DNA from 3 places in the Lysinibacillus sp. GW247-5R2A genome. Region 1 is predicted to be linked to each of the others. Evidence: riboswitches for the same ligand, from Rfam matches in the RefSeq annotation. Region 1 holds a riboswitch; each other region holds the start of a gene.
What was found. Region 1 has a riboswitch for cobalamin ahead of AC07YC_RS13525 (cobalamin adenosyltransferase family protein). Riboswitches for the same ligand answer to the same signal wherever they lie in the genome.
Positions count from the first base shown of each region.

Region 2: it holds a riboswitch for cobalamin, as region 1 does, so the genes downstream of both, AC07YC_RS20110 (FecCD family ABC transporter permease) here and AC07YC_RS13525 (cobalamin adenosyltransferase family protein) in region 1, are expected to answer to the same signal.
Region 3: it holds a riboswitch for cobalamin, as region 1 does, so the genes downstream of both, AC07YC_RS18965 (ABC transporter substrate-binding protein) here and AC07YC_RS13525 (cobalamin adenosyltransferase family protein) in region 1, are expected to answer to the same signal.

Region 1 covers NZ_JBWKZL010000008.1:102,466-109,288, forward strand. The annotation lists gene AC07YC_RS13505 (putative RNA methyltransferase) at 1-173, opposite strand, end outside; gene AC07YC_RS13510 (MATE family efflux transporter) at 176-1,543, opposite strand; gene AC07YC_RS13515 (tyrosine-protein phosphatase) at 1,680-2,444, opposite strand; gene AC07YC_RS13520 (ABC transporter substrate-binding protein) at 2,580-3,530, opposite strand; gene AC07YC_RS13525 (cobalamin adenosyltransferase family protein) at 3,514-4,071, opposite strand; cobalamin riboswitch at 4,234-4,431, opposite strand; gene AC07YC_RS13530 (glutathione peroxidase) at 4,534-5,079, opposite strand; gene AC07YC_RS13535 (hypothetical protein) at 5,167-5,718, opposite strand; gene ytvI (sporulation integral membrane protein YtvI) at 5,809-6,823, shown strand, end outside.
Region 2 covers NZ_JBWKZL010000015.1:41,913-48,735, forward strand. The annotation lists gene AC07YC_RS20085 (hypothetical protein) at 1-7, opposite strand, end outside; gene AC07YC_RS20090 (TetR/AcrR family transcriptional regulator) at 151-732, shown strand; gene AC07YC_RS20095 (DMT family transporter) at 804-1,157, shown strand; gene AC07YC_RS20100 (DMT family transporter) at 1,157-1,471, shown strand; gene AC07YC_RS20105 (ABC transporter ATP-binding protein) at 1,548-2,339, opposite strand; gene AC07YC_RS20110 (FecCD family ABC transporter permease) at 2,345-3,391, opposite strand; cobalamin riboswitch at 3,588-3,778, opposite strand; gene AC07YC_RS20115 (biotin transporter BioY) at 3,933-4,529, shown strand; gene AC07YC_RS20120 (YdhK family protein) at 4,646-5,230, shown strand; gene AC07YC_RS20125 (response regulator transcription factor) at 5,272-5,973, opposite strand; gene AC07YC_RS20130 (sensor histidine kinase) at 5,945-6,823, opposite strand, start outside.
Region 3 covers NZ_JBWKZL010000013.1:72,524-79,346, forward strand. The annotation lists gene AC07YC_RS18955 (class I adenylate-forming enzyme family protein) at 1-1,426, shown strand, start outside; gene AC07YC_RS18960 (acyl-CoA dehydrogenase family protein) at 1,428-3,095, shown strand; cobalamin riboswitch at 3,155-3,337, shown strand; gene AC07YC_RS18965 (ABC transporter substrate-binding protein) at 3,482-4,453, shown strand; gene AC07YC_RS18970 (FecCD family ABC transporter permease) at 4,450-5,451, shown strand; gene AC07YC_RS18975 (adenosylcobinamide amidohydrolase) at 5,448-6,823, shown strand, end outside.

The DNA.
Region 1 (6,823 bases):
GTCAGCATATTGACATAGCCCTGCTTGGCAATATCAAAAGAGTGATTGGCAGAGCAAACGAGTCTCCCCTGCTCATAGACGTGCATCGTTTGCTGACATAACGGACATGCAAAAAGCGCAATATGTTGATCGATCAATGCTGCTCCTATTGCACGTTTAGAAAGTGCTCCCATTGCTATTCCTCCTTCTGTTCATTCGGTGAAACGAGGGCAAAACGCTCCCATTTTCGGCTTTTCCATCTAAAGTATACGATAATTGCCCGTACCCATTCATCTGCAGAGATAGCTAACCAAATACCCACTAAACCCCAATCGAGGACGAATACCAAAAAGTAACCTAATGGGAGGCTCATACAAACCATCGATAGAAAACCGATTTTAACAGGGAACCTTGCGTCTCCTGAGGCACGTAAAGAGTTAATGACGACTATATTCATTGTCCGACCAGTTTCTAGCACTATACTTAATGCCAAGACAGATGCTCCGATAGCCATCACCTCGGGGTTATCTGTAAAAACATGCATAAGCTGCTTGCGGAAAATGGTCACTACACCAACCATAATAATAGTAAAAATAAATGCTGCTCGGACACTTGTCCACAGCTGATGATAAGCCTCATCCTTTTCTCCAGCACCTACATGCCTACCGATAATGATCGCCGTTCCTGTCCCAATCGCAATAGCGAATAAATAGGTAAACATCGATATGTTCATAGCATATTGTCTCGCCGCCAAAGTTTCTGCCCCTAAATATGTGGCATAATATAAAAACATGATTTGGCAAAACTGGTAAAGAACTTGCTCAAAAGCAGACGGTAAACCAATATTTAAAATTTTTCTTACATATTCCTTGGAATACTCAAAGTAGTAGTGTAGCTTTACTCGTACTTCCATCACTTGATAAAGCAACCAGAAAAACACAATCATCGCTAATCCTCTACTAATCACTGAAGAGATGGCTGCACCTTTTACACCAAGCTCTGGTAAACCAAAATTCCCAAAGATCAGGCCGTAATTAAGGACAACATGCAATACATTCATGCCGAGTGATACATACATCGTCTGTTTCGTCCAACCATGAACACGAATAATTGCAGCAAGGGCATTAATGATTGCTTGAAGGAAAATAAAACTCCCTATAATCACTAAATAACTTTGAGCATAATGAAGGACCTCACCTTGCAAGTTCATCATCGACATTAAATGACTAGCAAAGAAGAAAAATAGAACACTCATTATAAGGCCAACTGCCAAATTCATTGTGACTGCTAGAGCCGATATTTTAGCCGCTTCAAAAAAACGTTTCGAACCTAAATATTGTGATACAACGATGGATGCACCGTTGCCGACTACCTCAAGAATTAAAATAGCAATATGAATATATTGATTGGCTGCACCTACCCCTGACACAGCATTATCTGATAGCGCACTAAGCATAAAAGTATCGGCTAGCCCCATCAACATAAATAAAAATACTTCTAAAAAGATAGGCCATGTTAAATGGAATAGACTTAACTTCTTTGTTTCTTTTATTGTGTCTGCCAATACCTTCACTTCTCCTATACTTTTCTTAAAAATCTATTGTATCTTATCATAAATTTTCAGACTGTAAAGAGATTTATAGGAAGACAGCGCTTCCACATAAAAAATCCCTCTCACTAATTTGTGAAAGGGATTTTATTTAGATTAAGCAATATGACTGTAATTGCTCACGCTTATCAGCCGTTAAACCAAACTCCTGCTCCAAAAAAGCTGTCTTTGAGCCATAACGATGATCCATAGCATCTAACGCTGCCTGTAAATAGTCCTCACGAGCGGACATTAAGGCATAAAATTGCTGTAATTCTTGTTCATTATATTGGTGCTGGATCGTTTGAGCCATTCTTTCTACCATGGGACGCAAATGAATATTCGTATCTAAATAATCTTCCATAATAGTCTCTTCAGGTACGTCTAAAGCTAATAAAATAAGAGCTCCACCAATTCCTGTTCGGTCCTTTCCAACTGCGCAATGATGGACTAGCCCTAAATTATCAGGGTTTTGTATAGTCATCATTAATTCTTTAAAAGAGGGATTATGAAAAGGCATTTGTGCATAAAAGTCCTTGAACATATCAGCGTTAACTACTTTATAAAACTCTCTACCACCTGTATTGGTTGGCATTTCAAAAGCATGCTTTCCCTTCGCAGGGATTTGAATATATCGAGTTTGTGGAAACACAGGGTTAGGATTATGTTGTACTTCATTTGTGTCACGATAATCAAAAATTGTTTTAATACCTAATGTTTCAAATAATTCTTTATCTGTCGATGTCATTTTACCAAGTGCGGCAGAGCGATAAAATAAGCCATTTCTTATAACACGCCCATCCCTCGTTTGATATCCCCCCATATCTCGGAAATTATAAACAGCCTCAAACGGAATATTTTTTTGTACTTGCTTCACTGAACTACACCTCCCTATATTAATAAGCGTTCTTACCTTTATTCTATCGAACAAACTACATGAATACCAATTTTCACACTAGGTAATATAATAAAAAATGCTAGCTGTAATAAACAACTAGCATTTTCTACGATCTTATTTGTATAACTCTGGATACACAGCTTTAGCAACAAGCTCAACCGCTTCACCGATACGTGGACCTGGACGATTTGAGATATCTGTGTCAAGGGATTGAACTGCCTTGTTTTGAATAGCTGTTACCGTATTCCACCCATCACGAGCAAGAATTTCTCCAATTGGATTTTCTGTATAGTTGACTGTTGTTAAAATGACGTCTGGATTTCTCGCAATTACATCTTCCTCAGATACTTGCTTCCAGCCATCTAAATCTGCAAACACATTCTTTACATTTGCCGTATTTAATATTTCTTGTTGGAAAGTACCAGAGCCTGCTGTATATATTTCTGGCTTTGGACTAATTTCTAAATAAACATTTTTTGGTGTTTTTACTTCCTCAACCTTTGTTTGCACATCAGCGATTTTTGCTTTAATTTCCTCGTTTAATGCCTTTCCTTTATCCTTAACATCCATAACAGCTGCAATTTGTTCGATATCTCCATATACATCATCAAATGTAGCCGCCGATTGAATAACAAACACTTTAATTCCTGCATCCTCGAGTGGCTTAAGTGCATCCTTCTCACCAATCGTATACGCAATAACAACATCTGGCTTTAACGTTAAAATTCGCTCACTGTTATAATTCACCGTATCAGAAACACGTTCGATTTTTTGGGCGGCTTCTGGATATGTATCATATTCAGTGGCACCTACAATTTTATCGCCAACTCCTAATGCAAATAGAATTTCTGTGTTACTTGGTTGTAAGGACACAACCGTTTTTGGCACTTCCTTAAACTCTATTTCTACACCACGATCATCGGTTACTTTATAACTTGTTTGCTCAATCTTTTGTTCATCTTGGGAAGCATTTTTATTTTTTGTATCTTCCGCAGTTCCACAACCTGCTAAAACGATCGCTAGCAATAAAACCGATAGCCATTGTAAATTAAATAGTTTCTTCATTATTATTCACCTTTTTCTTTTTCATTGGATACGATTTACTCATAAACGGAATTTCAGCTATTCCAGCTTGTTGATTCGTATAGACAGCCATTACAAAACATACATTGGCTAATAAGCCTAAATAATCGAAGAGAATAGTCGGTACCTCTCGTTCTTCCGAAACCTTGTGTAAAGTTCGATATGATTTTTTCGCCTCACTACGACATAGATGTAAAGCGGCAGCAGCCTCTGTTCCTTGAGGTAAAACAAAATTTTGAATCTCTTCCTTCACATGACTTACATAAAAATCATAGCGCTCACTTAACCAGGATAGATCCTCATCTGTAACTGCTAGCTTCCCACGAACTGAGCCATTCACATGATAAGCCATAGGTAAAATCTGTGTTACATCATCTGCAACAATCTGGACATCCTCTTTCTTTACTATAGCTAGCGCAACCCCTAAATGCGTTGTTAAACTATCTGTGCGAATCTCAAAATCGACAGTTGAAGCCTTCTCTCGCATAAAAGGATAACAAGAATAACGTGCATCTTTTTTCACCCTGCTGTCCCCCCTTTTCATCATGAAAATCCTCACTTTTTTAGAACATAAAAAAACGTCGCTCCTCACGCAAAGGAACGACGAAAATAACATACTGATTGTCATAGAAACACGACACTGCCTATGTATTTGCCGTATATCCTCCTAGCTTCCGAAGAGTTGTTATACATTCAAATAAAGGTCGGTCTCCTGGCTTGTACAACGCTCCTATATAATTTATAAGAGCTATAAAGAACCTTCCCATTTCCTATGAAACAGTGGCTCATCTTTATAATAGCTGTACTTACAGTTGCGGAAACAGCTTCGGCTTATACCGAATTCCCGATTATGCTAACTAGCACCTTTATTCTGCAAGAATAATTCACTTGTAAAGCAGTTTATCATAGATTGATAGGAAAAAATAGTTGCGTACAAAAATGATAGCCGTTTTAGAAGCATTTTCATTTCCATAAAATCACTCTACTACAATACTTTTCCAATCGCTTGCTCAATATCAAGCTGTGAGTCTGTAGGCTCAAAGCGGGCTATGGTTTTCCCGCTTGCATCTACTAGAAATTTAGTAAAATTCCAGCGAATATTACGACCATCTAAAAAGCTTGGAGCAAGTTGAACAATTGCCTCAGCAAGCATTTTCTCCTGCATGCTTGCTTTTCCAAATTCACGAAAATCGACTTCATGTTTTAAATAATTAAATAAAGGGTGTGTCGTCTCACCATTTACTTGGACTAGCTCAAAAATAGGAAACGTAACTCCATAGTTTACCTTACAAAGATGCGCAGTTTCCTCTCCATCTTCAGGATTTTGATGGCCAAACTGATCACAAGGAAATCCTAAAACGACAAAATTATTTTTGCCATATTTATCGTACATTTTTTGTAAGTCTTCAAATTGATATGTAAAACGGCATTGATTGGCCGTGTTAACAATTAGCATCGTTTTTCCTCGAAAAGTTTCCATTGATAAAATTTCACCATTCGGCTTTCGTACTAAATAATTATAAATGCTCATTCCCTAACCCCTTTTGTTTTTTCATATATTATAGTTGACTAATCTCCTAATAACCAAAGAGTTTGCACAAAAAACACCACCTCGTTACTAAGAACGGATGGCTGACTTATATTTCTTTTTATATTTAACATTTTGCTCTTCATTAATTAAGCGATGGGCAATGTCTAATAGTTTAGGATCACTCGTTTGATCATATAATTTTTTTAAAGATACAATAATATCATAGCGAATGAGAGTAGGATGCTTTTCATCTAAACAAGTTTGAAATCTCTTGGCTAAATAGGATACGACTAAATCGCTTTGTACTTGGCCTGCTAAACCAATTTTCCAAATTGCCTGTAATGTATGCCTTGCCGTGACGGGCTTTTCATCATAAGTCACAGCCCAAATCTTTAAAAAATCTTCTAATACTCTTTCTTCGGGATCACTTTTTGCAGCTAAAGCACATAAAATTTGTGCGGCAAGTGCACGTGCATGCCCATTTTTATATGTAAGTGCTTGTACAAGCTGTTCCCACACTGCATATGTCCAATCTACGGGCTCCTGCATAATTTTCATCAGTTCCTCGTAAGATTCATATTGAATATCTCGATCACGCTCTGTTAGATTACTAAAAAGTTGCAAAATCTCTTTTTCCATAATTTATCCCTACCTTTATTGTTTCAGAACGTCATAAAACTTGATTTATGTTACACTTAACTTAATTTTTTTCGCAAAGAAGGTGAGTTTATGAATAAATTTAATGCTAGGAAATTGATTTTTCGATTGCTAGTGATTCTGTCCCTAATTATAGCCGCTTATTTTATTATTCCAGTATCTATGCCGTTAATATTAGCAGCTATCAGCGCGTTTTTCCTTGAACCAATCGTCATGTTCTTTAAAAGGCGCTGGAAAATGTCTCGAAAAATTGCAGTTGCCTTTATATACATAGTGAGTGTCATTATCATTTCTATTATTTGCTATATTTCAATTACGCAGATCATGACGCAAATAATTTTATTGTCTAAGCAAGCTCCCTATTATATTTCCAAGCTATCAGATATGTGGCTCCATATGCAAGAAAATATTTCTAAATATACGGAAGACTTTCCACCTGAAGTAAGTACTTCGCTTCAAAAAACCACAATGGATTTCATAAAGAAAATTGAAGAAACGTTTTTAAGCTTCTTTAATTATAGCAAAGTTTCAGCCTTCTTTTCAGAGATTCCAAGTCTATTTATCAGTCTTCTCGTCTATATGATTGCCCTTTTCCTATTTATGCTAGATCTACCTAAATTGAAGCGCATTACGTATAAGTATTTAAAGCCTAACACAGCAAAGAAAATAAAAATTATTTTAAACCGTTTAAAGGATGCAACATTCGGCTATATGAAAGCACATTTATTTGTAAGCTTCATTATTGGAGGCGTTACACTTATTGGACTTTTATTAATCCAGCCGAAATATGCCATAACCATGACCATAATTATTTGGCTAATAGACATTGTCCCTTTTTTAGGCTCCATCATTATTTTAGCACCGTGGGGGCTTTATCACCTTTTAATGGGAAACACAGCTATTGCTGTAAAATTATTCATCTTAGCTGCTATTTTACTCATTATTCGTCGTGTAGTCGAGCCTAAACTAATGGGAGACCATATTGGGTTGTCAACTTTACCAACATTAATTGCCATGTTTATTGGTCTACAGTTATTTGGAATTATCGGTTTACTTGTCGGGCCATTTGTCATCATTTTCTTTATCG
Region 2 (6,823 bases), on a different contig from region 1:
TTTCCATTGTCATCAATCCTTTCAAACATAAAGTTCCCTGAAATTAAAACAACTATACTTACCGAAAAATGACTGACTATCAGTCATTTTTCGTTGACATTCATTTTTCTCTCCTGTAACATACTAATAAGTAAGGCAAAAGTGAGGGATATCATGTCAAAGGAAGAAAAAATTATTCAAGCAGCCATTGAAGTATTTCGAGAAAAAGGTATTGAAAAAACAAAGGTTTCAGATATCGTAAAGGCAGCTGGAATTGCACAAGGAACATTTTATCTTTATTTCCCATCGCGTCTTTCGGTTATGCCCGCTATTGCCAAAAATATGGTAGAGCGCATTATGGCTACTGTCGAAGATGGTGTTTCAGATCATAAACCCTTTGAACAGCAGCTTGAAGAAGTGGTGGAGATGATTTTCTTAATTACGAAAGAATATGGAGATATCGTCGCACTTATTTATGCGGGTATTGCACAAACTGAGCATTTGAAAGAGTGGGAAAACATCTATTCACCCTACTATGCTTGGATGAGTCATTTTTTATTAACGGCTCAGCAACAAGGAATCATTCGAGATTCCATTAATACATCGCGATCAGCCAAGCTTATCATTGGTCTAATCGAATCTGCTGCCGAACAAATTTATTTGTTTGACGATAGCAAGGATGAAACCATGCAGCAGCTTAAGCTTGAGCTTCTAGACTTTTTATATCATGCACTTGGCCTACGTCACGCATAAGTGGCGTTCTCTTTTATTCTAGAAATGACTGAATGTCAGTCATAATATTCTACTACGGAAGGAATTTATTTATGCAAAAAGAATGGATGTATGTTGGACTAACAAGTTTATTTGAATTGTTTTGGATATTCGGTTTTAATGTAGCAAATGCATGGTGGCATTGGATCATTATTGTATCTATTATCGCTGTTGATTTTCACTTCTTATCGAAGGCTTGTGAAAAACTCCCTACGGGTACTGTCTATGCAATTTTCGCTGGAGCAGGTGCAATCGGTACGACATTAATGGATATTTTTATTTTCAATGGTGATTTTAATGCAATTAAAGGGATATTCATGGTTATTTTAGTATTGGGCGTTATTGGCCTAAAATTGGCGGATAATCCATCGAAGGATTCTAGTACGACAAAAGGAGTGGATGCATAATGGGCTGGGTATTCGTTATATTAGCAGCAGTGGCGGAAATAGTCGGTGTCATTGGTTTACGCTTTTATAGTCAACATAAAACCGTACGAAATTTATTATTATACGTCGGAGGCTTTGGTTTATCCTTTGCACTTTTATATGCCTCCTTCAACTATCTACAACTAAGCATCGCCTATGTTGTTTGGGTTGGTATTGGAACTGTAGGTGCCGTGCTGGTCAATATTATGTTCTTTGGGGAATCTAAAAACCTTGCACGAATCATCAGCATTATTGCGATTATCATTGGTGTTGCAGGTTTAAAAGCGGTATCTTAATAGTAGATGACAAAGGGCGCCCTCTTACATGAAGGGACGCCCTTTTTATTAGATGGTGTTGAATGATCGTAGCAAACTAAATAGGGTTGCCCCCTCTTGCGAATTGTTCAGGGACATATGTAAGATACGGCTTACCCGTCAGTGCATGTGTTTGAATATCAGCAAATACGCCAAATACTTCTCGCAACAATGATGGTGTAAGTACTTCTTCTGGTGTACCATGGCAAACAATGCGTCCGCGCTGTAAAACATAAATTTGGTCACAGTACATAGCGGCGATATTCAAGTCATGGAGAGCGGCTACTACTGTTAGATGCAAAGTTTGAATTAAGTCCATCAGTTGAAGTTGATGTTGAATATCTAAATGATTTGTTGGTTCATCTAATATAAGTACCTGTGCTTGCTGAGCGAGTGCTCTTGCCACCATAACACGCTTCTTCTCCCCACCGGAAAGTGAGCTAAAGCTTCTTTTCGCTAGGTGCAATATGCCCGTTTGCTTCAAAGCATCTTTTACAATTTGAAAATCTTGCTCTTGATCAAGCTCTAATAGCTTTTTATGTGGAGTCCTTCCCATACTGACTAAATCATGAACAGTAAAGTCAAATAATACGGGTGTTTCTTGACTAACAACGGCTAAATTTTTTGCAATGGCTTTACTAGATTGCTTTAAAATATCTTGTTCATTTAACAAGACTGTCCCACTTTCAGGCTTTAGGAGACGATACATATTTTTAAGCAATGTCGACTTCCCACTACCATTGGGGCCAATTAATCCGACAAATTGCTTTTCCTTTATTTTTACACTTACCTCATGAAGTATTCGCTGATCGTAAATGGAGAATGATACTTGTTTTGCTTCTAATGTCATGGAAGTTAATCTCCTTCACCGAAAGAATAATTATTACGACGGAGTAACCAAATGAAAAACGGCCCCCCACAAAAGGCTGTAATAATACCGATTGGCATTTCCTGTGGAGCAATAATAATTCGAGCTAATGCATCAGCCCAAACTAAGAAAATCCCTCCCAATAAAGCACTGACCGGTATTACATATTTATAGTTAGAACCGACAATTAATCGTACTATATGCGGAATGATTAATCCCACAAATCCGATAGAACCGCTCACTGCTACAAGTACCCCCGTTAAAAGTGAGACAAGTAAAATGAGCTGTATGCGAAATTGTTGAAGATTCACCCCTAACGTTACCGCCGCCTCTTCCCCAAGTAAAAGCAAATTTAAATTTCGATAGAATAGCCATAAAAGCCCGAACACAATGAAAAAGATGGAGGAGGGAATAATAATATTATTCCATTTTGCTCCAGCTAAGCTGCCTAACATCCAAAACATAACGGACTTTAAAGCTCCCTCTTGCTTCGACATCATTAATATAAAATTAGAAATGGCCGTTAATATAAAGGAAACCGCCATCCCTGCCAATAGCAAGCGAAAAATCGAGACACGGCCACCTACGCGCGATAAGAAAAACACTAACCCAATTGCGAGCAAAGACCCTATAAAGGCTGATACAGAAAGTGCGTAGATACCTAAAAATGAAAAAGCTCCTAAAATAATTACTGAAGTTGCTCCAACTGCTGCTCCTGAAGAAATTCCTAAAATATATGGGTCTGCAATGGAATTTCGTACAAGTGCTTGAATCGCTGCCCCTGCAATGGCTAAACCCGCTCCTACAATAGCGGCAAGGATGACACGGGGGACTCTTATTTGCCAAATAATGATTTCCTGTGAGCGACTCCAATCTTGCTCTATTGAGTGTTGTATAAAGGGTAATTTCGAAAGAATTACTTTCCATACATATAATGGCGTCACCGAAACAGATCCAACCATTACAGCAAGTGTCATGGATACGATTAATATTAAAAGAAGCACTAAAGAAAATAACATAAATTTTTTATTCATTCATTAAACTCCTACTAAGATGATGAATGAAGCAATTAAATATACGTTCGCATAATGTAGGTCAGATGATCTTACTTCAGTTGGCACTCAATAAAAAAAAGGCATTTCATGCAAAAATACGCACAAAAATACCCTCGAATAAACAAAGTCAGAAAATCCAGCTATTGTCCGTAATTGCTTGCATCCTCGTGGGCATTACAGGTATTACTTATTGGCAGGTCTCCTGACTTCGATTCATCATCCTATAAATAGCCTTCCCATTTTTAACAGTGGCAAATAAACATGATAGGACTCCTCGTTACAGTTGCGGGACAGCGTCGGACTTCCACCGACTTCCCTTTTAAGCGACATTGTTTAAAATGTCACACCAATAGTATGTAAAGTTAAAAAATTATGACGATTCTATCATACAGTTTTATAGATAGTTAGTCTACAAGGAATTTCCAATACATTTGAGTTAACTAATACTTATAATATAGTTGACACATTTGTTTTTGTTTTTTACACTAACGGTAACTACTTTGAAATTAGAGGTGAAATCATGTCAACAGTATCAGAACAAAGTCATCTAAAATTAAAGACAGTAGATATCGCCTATATAGGAATATTTTCTACCCTCATGATGATCGGTGCCAATATAACTTCCTTTGTGCCCTTTATGACAGTGGGAGGAGTGCCGATAACTCTACAAACCTTTTTTGCCATTTTAGCCGGACTTATTTTGGGTAGTAGGAAGGGAGCGCTTGCCTGCACAGTCTATATGTGCATTGGGTTAGCAGGAGCACCTGTCTTTGCTCGCTTTGGTGGAGGGTTCAGTCAACTATTAAGCCCTACATTTGGATTTATTATCACTTTTATTTTAGCAGCATATGTTGCCGGTTTAATGGTAGAACGAAGTGGTACAAAGAAAAGCTATATACTAGCCGCATTCATCGCAACTGCTATCAATTATTTAGTTGGTACAAACTGGATGTTTATTGCGTATAAACTATGGGCCAGTGCGCCAGAGGATTTTTCCTATAGATTAGCATGGCTCTGGATGATTCCCCCACTCCCAAAAGATATTATCTTAGCTATTTTCGCTGGTATTTTAGCGTACCGACTACAAAAAACATTGAAAATCATGCCCATTCAATAGCGCTTCCATCCACTTCTTTAGTCAATAGACTAAAGAAGTTTTTTGTAATAATGAATGTCCATCATTTCTGCATATTTGTTTGTTACAGTAAGGGCAAATAGAAAGGAGGATCTCATATGACATTCAAGCGAAGATGGTCAGGTGGACTATTATCAGCAGTTGCTATACTTACTTTATCCGCTTGCTCTGAAGATAAAACAGAGCCTTCATCAACTTCAGATACTGCTCCTGAGACTGAGCAACAAACAGAAATGGATCACTCCACAATGAATCATTCTAGCTCAGCAGAAGTGCCAGCTACATTAATAAAAGCTGAAGATCCAGCATTTCCGGTTGGAAGTACCGCTATGATGACAGATGGGCATATGGAGGGGATGAAGGGTGCCGAAGCGACGATTGTTGGTGCCTATAAAACTACAGCCTATATCATTTCTTATGATCCAACATCAGGTGGCAAACGTGTAGAGAATCATAAATGGATTATCCATGAGGAATTATTGGATGTTGGGGAAGCACCACTGTCCCCTGGTACAGAGGTAAAAACGACCGCTACTCATATGGAAGGCATGAAAAACGCAACCGTCCGCATTGAAGAAGCTGTACCAACCACAGTTTATATGGTTGATTACACTTCAACCACGAATGGTGAAGCAGTGAAAAATCATAAATGGGTAACAGAAGATGAGTTAACAGCGCAATAATTCGAACAACCTCTCCCAGTATATTTGGCAGAGGTTGTTTTCTAGTTTTTATGTTCTAAAGGCTTTCGGTCCGCAAACTTATGCCATTTATAGCCGATTCCCCAAACGGTTTGCAAGTAATCATCAGCAGGAAAGCCACTTTTCCTTAATTTTTCTCGTAAATTACGGACATGGGAATCGATAGTGCGATCCTCAATGGATACATGATAACCCCAAACTGTGTTAATAAGATGTTCTCTTGAAAACACTTTATTTTGATAATCTAGAAATAAGGACATCATGGAGAATTCTTTTGGTGTTAATGGGATTGCCTCTTGTTGAAAATACAACTCAAAGGATTCTTTATCTAAGCGTAACCCCTCAAAGACAACCACCTTGTTTTCTATCTTGGTTCTCCTTAATACAGCATGTATACGTGCTAATAGCTCTTCCTCATCAAAAGGCTTTACTATATAATCATCTGCCCCATGGTTTAAACCTTTTACAATATCTGAATGCTCTCCTTTAGCCGTAAGCATGATGATAGGCACATGCCAAAACTTCCTGATTTCTTCACACACTTGAAATCCATCCATCTCTGGCATCATAATATCCAAAAGAACTAAATCCACATGCTCTTCCTCTAGATAAATGAGCGCATCTTGAATGGAAGACATTGCTCTACATTGAAAACCCGGCTCTAAGTAAAGAGTCAATAAATCTAACATTCTTGGTTCATCGTCTATGCATAAAATGGTTTTCATCCGCTCCTACTCCTTTAAACGATAATTCAAAAACAGTCCCTTTATTTAATTCACTTTTAACCGTCACTTCTCCCCCATGAGCCTGTACAAGTTCCTTGACAATGGCAAGCCCTAGTCCAGACCCACCTAACGCACGGCTTCTAGATTTTTCTACGCGGTAAAAGCGCTCAAAAATAAACGGTACATCCTTGTTGGGAATCCCTCTTCCTGTATCTCGAATTATGATCGTTAATACACCATTGACCTTCCTTACATCTACCGTGGTCGTATCTCCCTGTCCGCAATAGGTCAATGCGTTATTTAATAGATTAATTATTATTTGCTCTAATCTCGCCTCATCTGCCCATAACGTTAATCCCTTTTCACAGCACACATCAAAGTGAATATCTTTTTCTTGAAAAGCAGGACTTAATTTCCCTTTAATACCAGTAAAAAAAGCCTGTAAATCTAGATTTTGTTTTTCAATAACAAATGAGTTTTCATCCATCTTAGCTAAATCAAATAAATCCTTTATTAATCGTGAAAGTCTATTCGTCTCTTCCAAAATAATAGCTAAGTATTTTTGTCGATCTTGCACGGATAAATCGCGTTTATAAAGAATATCGGTATAACCTTTAATAAAGGTTATCGGTGTACGAAGCTCATGGGCAATGCTGGATAAAAACTCTTTGCGCTCCTGTCTTAAATGATTTAACTCATTTGATAGTAGCTGAATGGCATTCGATAAATCCCCAAGCTCATCTTTGCCATTTGTAGAAAGAGCGACTGTAAAGTCCCCTTTACTCATTTTCAACGTGGCCTCTTTCATCTGAATTAATGGTTCAGCAAGCTTTCTAGATAATACAATGAT
Region 3 (6,823 bases), on a different contig from region 1:
AGTGACCTATTATGATTTAGATGAGCAAGCGACTCGTTTTAGTCATGCCTTATTAGAACAGGGTGTAAGGCAGGGAGATAAAGTTCTGATTTTTATGCCTAACGTTGTAGAGTTTGTCGTAAGCTATTTTGCTATTCAGCGAATGGGTGCTATTGTCGTCCCAGTCAATGCTAAGTTTACATTACAAGAAGTAGAGTATGTGGCACAGCATGCTGAGGCAAAGGCGATTATTGCTCATGAAGCCATTTTTGCGGCAGTCCAGCATATTGCCGGAATCCCGTTAAAAATTAAAACAGGACAACAAGTAACTGGCTGGCTTCATTTTGAAACAATCATTCAAAGTGCCAGTGCCCAAACGATTGAATGTCAGTTGAACGAGGATGATGCTTCGACTATTTTGTACACATCAGGTACAACTGGGAATCCAAAGGGCGTATTGTTTAGCTATCGTAATATTTTAACGGTTGCGCAAATGATTGCGGTTGAAATGGAGGTCAAGCCTGAAAGCCGTATATTGCTAATGATGCCATTAACTCATTCGGCTCCATTGCATTTATTTTTAATGGCAGGTGTTTTTGTAGGCTCTACAAATGTGTTAACGCCAACTTTTACACCAGACTTATTAATAGATTCCATTGAAAAAGAAAAAACGACCCATTTCTTTGGCGCACCTGTTGCTTATTTATTAACAGCACAGTTGCCAAGATTGCAATCAGCTGATTTGTCCTCCATGAAATGGTGGGTGTATGGAGGTGCACCTTTATCTGAAAATGAGGTTCGGTTCATTCAACAGTCCTTCCGCACAACTAATTTAACATGTGTATATGGATTAACAGAGGCGGGACCAAGTGGATCATTGTTATTTGGCAAGGAGCATGAAGGAAAGGCTGGGAGTATTGGACAGCGAGCACCTTTAGGTACAGAGATACGTATTGTTAACGACAGTGGCGAAGATGTACCAGCAGGAGAAGTAGGGGAGATCGTTTTATTTGGTGAGGGTAATATGCTTGGCTACTACAGAGATGAAGCGGCAACCAATGCGGCCTTTATAGACGGTTGGTTAAAAACAGGAGATCTAGCTCGTAAGGATGAAGATGGCTTTATTTGGATTGTTGATCGAAAAAAAGATGTGATTATTTCGGGTGGGGTCAATATTTATCCGAAAGAAATTGAAGATTGCCTTTTAAGCTTTGAGGGAATATTTGAGGCGGCAGTGGTTGGTGTTCCACATCCACAATGGGGAGAGACAGTGAAGGCTGTGTATTCCGCTAAACAGGATATTGATGAAGAGGCTCTAAAAGATTATTTAGAGGGACAGCTTGCTAAGTATAAAATACCGCGTATTTTTGAAAAAGTGGAAGCGCTACCAAGGAATGCGTCAGGCAAAATTTTAAAACAATTTTTGAAAGGACAAGAGGTGAGATAGTATGAGAGTTTTACAACAGGAAATAGCAGGCACAAGCAATTTTTTTACAGATAATGATACGCTTCAAAAGGTGTTGGAAATGATGCTGGATAAAGAATTTTTATCTTATGCGCATCGGGAATTGACGGACTTTGGTGAGCTATGTGCGGGTGCTATAGACGTGAGGGCGAAACATACTGATCGACAAGGAGAGCCTCGCCTTCAAAGATATAATGCCTACGGTGAAGAGGTTTCAGAGATATGGGTCAATGACGGCTACAAAAAAACAATCGAAGAGACATATAATACGGGGATTGTTGGCTATGTGCATAAAGATATTCCCCAACTAGGTCACAAAGGGAATTATGTCTATAGTTTTGCGCAAGGTTATTTACTGTCACATGCGGAGCCCGGTTTTTATTGCCCTGTGACATTAACGATGGCTACTGCCTATTTATTAGACCATTATGCAGAGGAAGAAGTTAAGAAGCGCTTTTTACCGCATGTTTGTGCAACAGGCGATAGGGAGCTATATGAGGGAGCGACATTTTTAACGGAACGACAAGGAGGCTCAGATGTTGGTGCGAATGTAGTAGAAGCAAAACTTGTGGGGAATGAATACCGCCTCTATGGTGAAAAGTATTTCGCCTCCAATGCAGGGATGTGTGGGGTTGCAATGGTATTGGCACGAATAGAGGGTGCACAAGCAGGCTCTAAAGGATTAACTCTTTTTGCTGTTCCATGGCGTAATGAAGATGGATCGGCTAACCATCTTCGTATTCGACGACTAAAAGATAAATTAGGTGTGAAAGCCGTTCCATCTGGTGAGGTTGAGTTTGATGGAGCACTCGCGTATGTAGTTGGTGATCACAATAAAGGGATTTATTATATGCTGGAGGCTCTTAATTTATCAAGAATTTGTAATGCTGTGGCATCTATTGGCATTATGCGCCGTGGCTTCTTAGAGGCGAAGCATTATGTGTCAAATCGATATGCATTTGGTAAACCTTTAACACAGTATCCTATGATCCAGGATACATTGGGTAAATATGCCGCTAAGCTGCATGTAGAAGTAGCTACGATTTTTGATCTTATTCAATTATACGATAAAGTGACAAGTGGTCAGGGAACAGAGCAAGACACCATCATGAACCGTTTATATATTGCCATTATGAAAAAGGAAACGGCAGAGCAGGCGGTCCATTATGCAAGTGAAGCAATTGAGCTACATGGCGGGAATGGCTATATTGAGGACTTTGTAACACCACGCTTATTGAGAGATGCGCAAGTGCTGACGGTATGGGAGGGTACGGCTAATATACTAGCTTTGGAGCTTATTCGCTTAGTGGATAAATACAGGGCACATGAATTGTTTGTTCAAGAGATGAGCGAGCGATTAGAAGTATTAACAGACCATTCATTAGTGAAAATCGTTCAAGAGCAATTAACTAAACTATCGGCAACCTTACAAATTTTTAGTACTCTCGATGAAGCGACAAAAACGTTTGAAGCAAAGGATGTTGCCAAAAAAATGGCCCAATTATATGAAAGTGTCGTAGCCGTTGAGTGGGCACAGAAATTTGGTGGGAAATATGACAAACTAGCGGATGTTTATTTAGAGCAAACTTGGTCATTACGAACGATCGGTGCTCCGATGAAAACCGTACAGTATTTTGCTGAAATCGTCTAATAACCCTTGGAGTCGCCTTGATATAGAGGCGACTTTTTTTAATTTCATGTATAATAAAATCAACTGAATAGTATAAAGGTTCTTTACTTATGTAAAGTGAAAAGGGAAATCAGTGTAATTCCGATGCGGTCCCGCCACTGTAAGTGTGAGTTTTTTCAAATGATGCCACTGAAGATTTCGGGAAGGCTTGAAAAAACGTAATGAGCACAAGCCAGGAGACCTGCCTTTATAGCATAGACATGACAGCCTACGAGGATAGGATGGTGGATTTTGTATCAGTTTTTTGGTGCGATTTTGACCCCTCATCATTCGAAGATGAGGGGTCTTATTTTGATGGAGGAATATTTCTAACACATGAACGCACAAATCAACGAAGGAGGATTCACATGAAGAAATTTTGGAAAATAGGGGTATCGGCATTTTTAACGATAGGGTTGCTAGCGGCTTGTGGACAAGAGGCGCAAAAAGACAATTCCACACCTACAGAAGAGCAAACACAACAAGAGACATCTAAAACGGAAGCAGCAACATTCCCTATGACTATAACGGATGCTATTGGGAAGGATATTACACTAGAGGCTCCTCCTGAAAAAATAGTGTCACTAATTCCAAGTAATACAGAAATATTGTTTGGCCTAGGTTTAAAGGATGAAATCGTAGGGGTTACTGACAACGACGATTATCCACCAGAGGTAGCTGAAAAGGATAAGGTTGGTGGCATGGAATACAATATTGAACAAATTATTGCCTTAGAGCCAGATATCGTTTTTGCACATGAATCTAGCATGTCTCTTTCGGAATCGGCCATAGCACAGCTAGAATCGGCGGGCGTGAAAGTATTTGTTGTGAAAAATGCCCAAGATTTTAATGAAACCTATACAACGATTGAACAGCTTGGGCGTGCTACAGGGAAATTATCAGAAGCTGAAAAAATCATTGCTGACATGAAGGCGAAAGTGGATGAGGTTCAAGGGAAAGTGAAAGACGTTGAACCTAAGAACGTTTTTGTAGAAGCCTCTGATGAACCTAATATTTATACAGCTGGTCAAGGCACATTTATGAACGCAATGCTGGAGATGATCCATGCAAAAAATGTAGCAGCAGACGGTGATAATTGGTATGAAATTGGTGCAGAACAAATTATCACAAAAAATCCAGATGTCATCGTGGTGACATATAGTTATGTACCTGATATTTTAACAAAAATACCAAAGCGTGCAGGTTTCGAGACAATTAATGCAGTAAAAAATAATGCTATTGTGCAAGTAGATGAAAGCACAACAAGCCGTCAGGGACCACGTTTGGCGGATGGCCTTGAGGAATTAGCAAAAGCTATCTACCCTGAGGTATTTAAGTGAAAAAAGTAGCAACAGCCTATGTATTAACATGTACGCTTCTTATCATTAGCATCTGGTGTGGCGTCGCTATAGGCTCTGTTCATATTCCGATAGAAGTACTGTGGAATCAATCAGTTGATGAAACAGCTGCCAATATCTTTTGGAAAATTCGCTTGCCCCGTGTGCTTTTAGCGGGGCTAGTAGGAGCTTCTCTCGCCATTGCGGGAGCGGCTTTCCAAGGCTTGCTCAAAAATCCATTAGCAGATCCATATACATTAGGTATTTCATCGGGTGCTTCTGTCGGCGCAGTCATGACAATCTTTTTTAATATTTCTATACCTGTTGTAGGTTTGTATGCCTTACCTACCTTTAGCATGATAGGTGCGATTATTACAATGGTGATTGTGATGAGCTTTGCTAGAGTAGTGGACCGTTCTTTAAAGATGGAAACACTGATTTTAACAGGTGTTATCTTTAGTTCCTTTTTAGGATCGTTAATTTCGTTAATGATTGCTTTATCGGGAGAGGAGCTGCGCCAAGTAATCGGCTGGCTACTCGGTTCTGTTTCTATGCGTGGTTGGCCGTATGTTCAAATGATTATTCCGTTTGTCATTGTTGGTTCCCTTATGCTGTGGACACAGAGACGTGAGCTTAATGTTCTGTTATATGGGGAAGAAAGAGCGAAGCATTTAGGTGTTAATGTAAAGCGAAGTAAGTATTTGATTTTAGTAGGTGGCTCCATGCTAACTGGAGCAGCAGTTGCTGTTTCAGGCACAATTGGCTTTGTAGGGTTAGTTGTACCGCATATGACAAGAATGATTTGGGGTTCTGATCACCGTCATTTACTCCCACTATCATTTTTTAATGGGGCAACATTACTTATTATTTGTGATTTAGTGGCAAGAACCATTATCTTGCCAAGGGAACTGCCTATTGGTGTCATTACGGCATTTATTGGAGCGCCTGTTTTTTCCTATATTTTTTATAAGCAACGAAGGGGCAAGGGGGTACGGGCGTGATTGTTGTTGAACATCTATCAGGTGGTTATGAAGACGTACCGATCGTCAAGGATATAAGCTTTACAGTTGAAAAGGGAAAGATTCTTGGCATTTTAGGGCCAAATGGTAGTGGGAAATCAACATTATTAAAGGTAATGAGTGGTATTCTACCAGCAGTTGAGGGCATGATTTCTATTGATGGACAAAGCATTCTTTCCTACAATGCCCGTGCTTTAGCAAAAAAAATGGCTGTTTTACCACAGCTCCATGCGAATGCTTTTTCAAACAGTGTAAGAGAAGCTATTTCGCTTGGACGTTATCCACATCAATCAGGGTTTTTTTCAAGTTGGTCTGAGCAAGATGAGCAAGCAGTTCAACATGCAATGCTGCAAACAGGCATAAAACGTTATGAGCATACACCGATGGAATTTTTATCGGGTGGTGAACAGCAACGAGTTTTTGTTGCACAGGCCCTTGCTCAAACTGCGGAAATTTTACTGCTAGATGAACCAACAAATCATTTAGATATTGCCCATCAGCGGCAAATTTTAGATATGGTGCGGAAGGAAGCTGTAGAGTGTGGTTTAACGGTAGTGATGGTATTACATGATATGAATTTAGCCTCTCTCTATTGTGATGAATTATTGCTCATGGAAAGTGGACAAATGAGAGCTTTCGGGGCACCACATGAAGTATTAATTGCTTCTCAGATTGAAGAAATTTATCAAGCACGAGTAGCTACTTATGCTCATCCAGAAATTCCTAAGCCGCAAATTACAATGATGCCTGCAGCAAGTGACTATCAACAGCGAGCTGTAATAAAAAAAGAACATTTTAAAATAACGGAACACTTTATTCAGCTTCAATCAGAGATTCCTATAAAAACGGTATCGTCTGCTGTCCATAACCCTGGAATTGGATGGCATAATTGTTTGTTAAACCGCTCAGTTCCTAGTGATTATGTGATTAGTGATGTAAAGAGAGAGGTTAATGAATTTTTGCAAAGAAACCATTTTTCGCCTACGAATACAGTTGTCATGCTGACAGCAGTGCCAACAGCTCTTGTGGCAATCAATGAATTTTCTGCACCATTTGGCAGTGTAATAGTAGCTGTTACTGCTGGTGTAGGGAATGCAGTAGATGTTTCTCGTGTGCACGAAAGGCAGGATGAACCATATATTGGTACTATAAATACATGGGTAATTATCAACGGCTGTTTATCGGAGGAAGCATTTTTTCAGGCCATGATGACAGCTACAGAAGCGAAAACGAAGGCTATGCAATCAGAAAATATTCGTGATGAGCGTAGTGGAACAATTGCTACAGGTACTGCTACAGATAGCCTTTTAATTGCAGCAACTCAAAAAGGGACAGAAATGTTATATGGTGGTCC